3 regions of the Methylobacterium sp. EM32 genome follow, and region 3 is predicted to be linked to each of the others. Evidence: riboswitches for the same ligand, from Rfam matches in the RefSeq annotation. Region 3 holds a riboswitch; each other region holds the start of a gene.
What was found. Region 3 has a riboswitch for cobalamin ahead of ABZT49_RS06765 (TonB-dependent siderophore receptor). Riboswitches for the same ligand answer to the same signal wherever they lie in the genome.

Region 1: linked by a shared signal. The riboswitch ahead of ABZT49_RS26175 (TonB-dependent receptor) and the one ahead of ABZT49_RS06765 (TonB-dependent siderophore receptor) in region 3 are both predicted to bind cobalamin.
Region 2: linked by a shared signal. The riboswitch ahead of ABZT49_RS10780 (CbtB domain-containing protein) and the one ahead of ABZT49_RS06765 (TonB-dependent siderophore receptor) in region 3 are both predicted to bind cobalamin.

What each region holds. Positions count from the first base shown of each region.
Region 1 covers NZ_JBEXZS010000195.1:30,098-32,347, forward strand. Annotated here, with positions in the region: gene ABZT49_RS26175 (TonB-dependent receptor) at 1-1,282, opposite strand, end outside; cobalamin riboswitch at 1,426-1,613, opposite strand; gene ABZT49_RS26180 (Trm112 family protein) at 1,721-1,924, opposite strand; gene ABZT49_RS26185 (LON peptidase substrate-binding domain-containing protein) at 1,974-2,250, opposite strand, start outside.
Region 2 covers NZ_JBEXZS010000072.1:57,306-59,555, reverse strand. Annotated here, with positions in the region: gene cobO (cob(I)yrinic acid a,c-diamide adenosyltransferase) at 1-423, opposite strand, end outside; gene cobU (bifunctional adenosylcobinamide kinase/adenosylcobinamide-phosphate guanylyltransferase) at 420-968, opposite strand; cobalamin riboswitch at 1,061-1,262, shown strand; gene ABZT49_RS10780 (CbtB domain-containing protein) at 1,292-1,468, shown strand; gene ABZT49_RS10775 (CbtA family protein) at 1,557-2,250, shown strand, end outside.
Region 3 covers NZ_JBEXZS010000045.1:11,568-13,817, reverse strand. Annotated here, with positions in the region: gene ABZT49_RS06765 (TonB-dependent siderophore receptor) at 1-1,289, opposite strand, end outside; cobalamin riboswitch at 1,491-1,700, opposite strand; gene ABZT49_RS06760 (TAXI family TRAP transporter solute-binding subunit) at 1,800-2,250, opposite strand, start outside.

The DNA of each region.
Region 1 (2,250 bases), on a different contig from region 3:
CGAGCTTCGGGTTGACGATGCCGTCACGGGCTTTCCCTGAATTCGCGGCTGTGTCGGAGCGGACGTTGGCATAGTAGCCATCGGCCCGGAAGCCGACGCTGGTGCGCAGCCAGTCGGTCCAGCGCACCCGGTTCTCGTAGTAGAACGCCGCGCTCGCCTCCAGCACCCGGTCGTCGAGCACCGTCGAGCGGTATTGTCGGGCGGTGGTGTTGAACAGGCCGACCCGGATGTCGTCGGTGCGGGTCTGCACGCCGATCTCGTTCTCCATGGCCAGCCCGAACAGGTCGCCCTGGAAGACACGGCTGATTTCGCCGCCGCCGAGCACCCGGGCGTCGCGCTGGCGGAACTGATCGCCGTTGACCGGATCGTTCAGAAAGTAGGTGAAGTTGTTCCAGAGGTTCATCTGGTAGCGGATCACGTAGGCCGAGGCTCGCGTGATGCCGCCGGCATCCGACTGGCTCCAGCGCCCGGAGAGCGAGAAGCGCCCGGTGTCGCCGCCGTCGGTCGGATCGAGGCTGCCGTAGCGGCCGATGATCCCCTCCGCCACCGCGTGCTCGGGGATCTGGTTGGTGGCGTTCCACTTGGCCCAATAGGCCATGCCGGTGACGGAAAAGCCGTCCGTCGCCGTGCCCTGGCTGTAGCGGGCGACGCCGTTGAGCTTGCGCAGGGCATCGGGCACGACCCATGGCCCGTCATAGGCCTGCGCCTCGCCCGCGACGAGAAGGTTGCCGGCGCCGAGCGGCACCGAGGCCGCCGAGAGTCCGCGCCTGAAGCCGAAGCTGCCCAGCGTCGTCAGCGCGATGTTCCTGTCCAGTTTGTCGAGGTAGTCGATCCGCACCGAGCCGGCGGAGGCGAAGTCGCCGTCGCGGACGAAGTAGGGCCCTTTGTGGAATTCGACCGCGCCGACGAGCTCGGGGATCAGGAAGTTGAGGTCGGCGTAGCCCTGGCCATGGGCGTGGGTGCGCATGTTCACCGGCATGCCGTCGACGTGGATGGCGATGTCGGTGCCGTGGTCGAGGTTGAAGCCGCGCAGGAAGAACTGGTTGGCTTTGCCCTCGCCGGAATGCTGGGTGACGATCAGGCCCGGCACCGCCTCCAGCACCTCGCCCGGGCGGGTGACGGGCAGGCTGTTGATGACGGCCCCACTGACGATGCCGGCGCTCGCCGCCTCGACCGGGCGCAAGGCGCCGCCGATGCCGGTGATTCCGCCGGGATAGCCGGCGCTGGCCGCCCCCGGTGCGGCGGGGGCCGGCGCCTTCACCTCGATCTGGTCGAGGGGGATGGCGTCCTGGGCGTGAACGGCAACGGGCAGGCACGCGGCCAACGCCGCAAGGAACGGGAGACGGGAGACAGGCACGGGCGAGCCTTCACGGGCTGTGGCACGTCACCGTGGAGGCACCGACACACCCCGGCCGGCGCGGCCCACATGTGACCACGGCTGACGGCAGGTCTCCTGACTCGCGGGTCTCAGCCCTCGATCGTCTTCCCGGGTTCGCGGCCCAGTGACGTCGGTGATGGAGGGCTCGCCGCTCACAGTTGCGGGGGCAGCCGCGGCTTCTCGGCACCGCGTTCCCTTTTGATCCCCGAGGGGAACCGTCCCGTCGAGGTGTAGGCGGGACCGGGGCGGGCGCCAACGGGGCGCGCGCCGATTTGTCGGGCGTGTTGCCGGTTGTCGACGGGACACCGCGCGGGGTCCTGCTTTCCGCGCGACGCCGTCGCCTCAATCCGCCAGCGGCCGCGCCTCTTCCGGCAGCATGATCGGAATGCCGTCGCGGATCGGGTAGGCGAGCTTGGCCGAGCGGCTGATTAGCTCCTGGCGCGCGGAATCGTAGTCGAGCCGCTCCTTGGTCAGGGGGCAGACCAGGAGCTCGAGCAGCTTCGGGTCGATGCGGGTGGCCTCGAAGGAGGCGGGGGAATCGCTCACGGGACGTCCTTCCGAATGGTCCGGCGAAGGCCTTAGCCCAAAGCGCCGCCTATTGCAGCGTCGGCTCGGCGCCCGAGGCCCGCACCAGCTCCATCTCGGTCACGGCGATCAGCACCTCGGCCCGGGTCTTGAGGTCGGGCGCCTCCAGCATCGCCTGCTTCTCGCGCGGGCCGAACGGGCTCATCATGCACAGCGCATTCACCAGGGCCTCGTTCGGCGCCTCCTCGATCCCGGCCCAGTCGACCTTGAGGTCGTTGGCCTCGACGAAATCGCGCAGGGCCTTCAGCACGCCGGCGCGGTCCACCGCCTCTTCGCCGGCCCGGGCG
Region 2 (2,250 bases), on a different contig from region 3:
ATCGTAGCGCAGGGCGATGTTGAGTTCGTCGAGGATCAGCAGCCGGATCGACGGATCGGCCATCAGCGCCTCGGTCTTCGCCCAAGCGGCGCGGGCCGCCGCCATGTCGCGGTCGCGGTCCTGGGTCTCCCAGGTGAAACCCTCCCCCATCGTGTGCCACGCGACCTGATCTTGGAACCGCTCCAGCGCGAAGCGCTCGCCGGTCTCCCAGGCGCCCTTGATGTACTGCACCACCCCGACCCGCCAGCCGCGGCCGAGCGCCCGCAGCATCAGCCCGAAGGCGGCGGTCGACTTGCCCTTGCCGGGGCCGGTATGGACGATCAGCAGGCCCTTCTCGATCGTCTTGCCCGCGACCTCGGCGTCCTGCACCGCCTTGCGCTTCTCCATCTTGGCGCGGTGGCGCGCCGCCTCGTCGTCGCTCATTGGGCGTCTCCCTTGATGATCATCGGCAGGCCGGCCACCACCAGCACCACCCGGTCGGCGAGCGTCGCAAGCCGCTGGTGCAGGCGCCCGGCCTCGTCGCGGAACCGGCGGGCGAGCGCGTTCTCCGGCACGATGCCGAAACCGACCTCGTTCGAAACCAGCACTAATGGCCCGGCCGCCGTTCGGCAGGCCTCGACCAGCGAGCCGGTCTCCGCCGCAAGGTCGGCCGCCTCGTCTAGCATCGCGTTGGTCAGCCACAGGGTCAGGCAATCGACCAGCACCGGCCGCCCGGCCGGCGCCCGGGCGATCACCGTCGCCAGGTCGCGCGGCGCGTCGACCGTCTCCCAGGGCGGAGGCCGGCGGGCGCGATGCTCGGCGATGCGCGCGCGCATCTCGTCATCCCAGGCTTGCGCCGTCGCGACGTAGAGCCAAGGGCCCGGCCGCGCCTCGATCAGCCCTTCCGCGTAGCGGCTTTTTCCCGATCGGGCGCCGCCCAGCACCAGGGTCAGGCGCGAGGCGGCGTGGTCCGGATCCGGCACGGGCATCTCCTTGTCTGGCGAAGAACTCGGGGCCGCGAAAAACTCGGGGCCGGAGGTGTCGCGGCAGGCCGCGCCGATTGCAAGCCCGCAGGCGACCGGCTAGGGTCGGGCACGACGGTGCCTCGGCGACGAGGTGAAAAGGGAACGCGGGAGCCGGGCTTCTTCCGGTATGCCGCGGCTGCCCCCGCAACTGTGAGCGGTCACACACGGTCCGCCATCGGCCACTGGAGCGATCCGGGAAGGCGGTGGGCCAGCAAGACGCCGCGAGCCAGGAGACCTGCCGTCACCCCTTTCTCTCGACGCCGCCGGTGGGGCGGCAGGAGTTCGTCATGGTCGCGATCACCCGGTCCCTCTCCCCCGCCCTCGTCGGCGAGCGCCTGAGCGCCGTCCTCCTGGCTGCCACGCTCGGCATCGGGCTCCTGTTCGTCTCCGGCTTCGCGCCCGTGGTCGCGTTGCACAACGCCGCGCACGACTGGCGCCACGCCCACAACTTCCCCTGCCACTGACCAGGGCCTGACCCTCGCAAAGCCGCGCGGCCTGCGCCCTTGAGGGGCTGCGGGCCCGTGGCCCTTTGGTCGTGCAGGTGATCCCCCCATGACGAAACGTCTGCTCGCCGCGGCACTGGTCGCCGGCTTCCTCGCCGCGTGCGTGGCCTCGGTCCTGCAATTCGCCCTCACCTCGCCGCTGATCCTGGCGGCGGAGAAGTACGAGACGGCGGAGAGCGTGGCGCCGGCCAAACACGCCTTCGCCAACCCGTTGATCGTGCTGGCTCATGCCGGCCACGACCACGGGGCTGAGCCGCAATGGCAGCCGGCGCCCGGCCTGCCGCGCCTCGCTTTCACGGCGCTGGCGACGCTGGTGAGCGGTGTCGGCTACGCGCTGCTCCTCGGCGCGGTGCTGGTCGCCACCGGCCGCGCGGTGACGCCGTCCGAGGCGCTGAAATTCGGCATCGGCGGCTTCCTCGCCGCCAGCCTCGCGCCGGCGGTCGGGCTGCCGCCGGAACTGCCCGGTGCTGCGGCGGCCGCCCTCGAATCGCGCCAACTCTGGTGGGTCGCGACGGCGCTCGCCACCGCGACCGGCCTCTACCTGGTGGCGATCCGCCGCGGGCCCGCCGCGATCGCGGTCGGCCTCGCCCTCATCGTCGCGCCGCACATCTGGGGCGCCCCGCACGGGCCGGAAGAGATCTCCGCGATGCCGCCGGTCTACGCGGCGCAGTTCGCCGCCCGGTCGCTGGCGGTCGCCTTCGCGTTCTGGGCGGTGCTCGGTCTCGCCTTCGGCTGGGCCTGGA
Region 3 (2,250 bases):
GTGTTGGTGACCTGCTCGAAGCCGTTGGTCTGGAAGGCGAAGGGCGGCAGCGGCCGGCCGTAGACCGGGGCGTAGATGTCGAGGGAATAGGGCGTCTGGCGGAAGCGCGAGCGGACCTGCTGGTAGCGGGCATCGGTGCTTTCGCGCTCGACGCCGAGGAGCAGGGTATGGCCGATCCCGGCGGTGTCGAAGCGCCCGACCAGCTCGGCCTGCCCGATCGCCACGTCCCAGCGGTAATTGCGCAGGTTGCGGTCGCGCAGGACCGTGCGGTTGTCGGCGGCGATCCCCCTTACCTCCACCGCCTCGCCGGTCAGCGCGCCGGTGTTGAAATAGGTCGCGAGCCGCATCTGCCAGTCGGCGTCGAAGCGATGGTCGACCCGCACCTGCATCATGTCGCTGGATTGGTGGATGCTCTGGCCCGGCTCGCCGAGGAAGCGGGAGATCGGCAAGGCGCCGAGCTGCCCGTTGATCGCCACGATGCCGCGGTCGAACACCGCGCGGTTGCGCAAGAATTCGGTCTCGACCGTCACCCGCGTGTCGGGCGTGACCTGCCAGCTCACCACCGGGGCGACGAGGAGCCGGTCGCCGTCGACGAAATCCCGAAAACTGTTCTGGCGTCCGGCGGCGAGGTTGAAGCGGTAGAGGAGCGTGCCCTCCTCGTTGAGGCTGCCGCCGGCATCGACCGTGCCGCGGACCTGTTCGAACGAGCCCCAGAGCCCGCCCATCTCGACGAAGCGCTCCCGCGTCGGCTGCTTGGTGATGATGTTGACGAGGCCGCCCGGGTCGCTGCGGCCGAACAGGCCGCCGCCCGGTCCCTTCAGCACCTCGATCCGCTCGATGTTCTGGGCATCCTGCTGGGGCGGGAATCCGCGGGCGAGGGGAAATCCGTTCTTGTAGATCTCGGCCGTGGCGACGCCGCGCACCGCGTAGCCGAGGGGCGAGAGGCCGCCGAAATTGTTCTGCTGCACGATGCCCGGCGTGTAGGCGAGGACCTGCTCGGCCCGCGTCGCCGCCAGATCGGTGATGACCTCGCGGGGAGCGACGGTGACGACCTGCGGCACGTCGCGCTGGGGCGTGTCGGTCTTCGTGCTGCTGACGGCGCGGTCGGCGCGAAAGCCCGGGGTCGGGCCGATGAGGCCGATCGTGCCGGCGGCGGTCGTCGGGAGCACCGGCAGGCTCGGACCCGGCACGGGCGGGCGCGGGCCCTCCACCACGACCTCGTCGAGGGCGATGGTCTCCTGGGCCCGGGCCTCAGGCACCGCGGCGCCGAGGGCGAGCGCGGTCGCCAGGGTCGCGCCGTACCGACGCCGGTGGGGCGCCAGGTGAGCGGACGGAGCGCTGGGGGACGGCGGACGGCGTTTCACGGGAGCGTACTCGACTGTTGCCGCGCGACGCGGATCCGGGCGAGCGGCAGGCTGCGTTCGCGCGATCGCGCGGCGCAGGGCCCGAGCGCTCCTCCGGGCCGCACCGCCCGTGGGACGTGACCGCGCCGGACGGCGCGCGCTCAAGGCAGGTCTCCTGGCTCGCGGATCACAGATCCCGCCTGGCCTTCCCGGTGCAGGCGCACCAGTGGCGGTCGGCGGCGGAACCTCTCCGCTCACAGTTGCGGGGGCAGCCCCGGCATCGTCCCGTCGGGACTCACCGGATTCCCTCTTCGCCCACGGGCTCGCGCCCGGGGAACCTTGGCGGCGCCATCCATGGCAGGCTGCCCGCCGGGGAGCAACATCTAGAAACGCAATGTAATAATGTTGCGATCGCTGTGTCCACAGGATCACACCGGCTGGTGCGGTCTCCGTACCCTACTTGTCCCGCAGGAAGGCCGCCGTCGCGGGATGCAGCCAGGCCGCCGGGACGGCCTCCTTCAAGTTGCGCGGGTCGCTCGGCCGCTCGTGCGGCAAGAGCCGCGCGAGGGCCGGCTTCGCCCTGTCGATCGCCGCGACGAGGCGGGTCACCGCGGCCGGGTCGAGGCCGGGCCGGCCGAGAACGAAGCTCCACGATCCCACCGTCTCGATCGCCACGTTCTGGCCCGGGAAGGTGCCGGGCGCGACGGTGATGCGCCGCAGGGACGGGCTCGCCGCCAGGATCGCAGGGATCGCCGCCGCCGGGGGGCCGAGGAAGCGGGCGCCGCCCGGCGCCTCGGCCATGGTCCGGAAGCCCGGCCAGCCGGTGCCGCCGCCGAACAGGGCCGCCGCCCGTCCGTCGCGCACCAGTGCCGGGCCGTCGCCGGCGTGATCCAGGAGGATCGGGCGG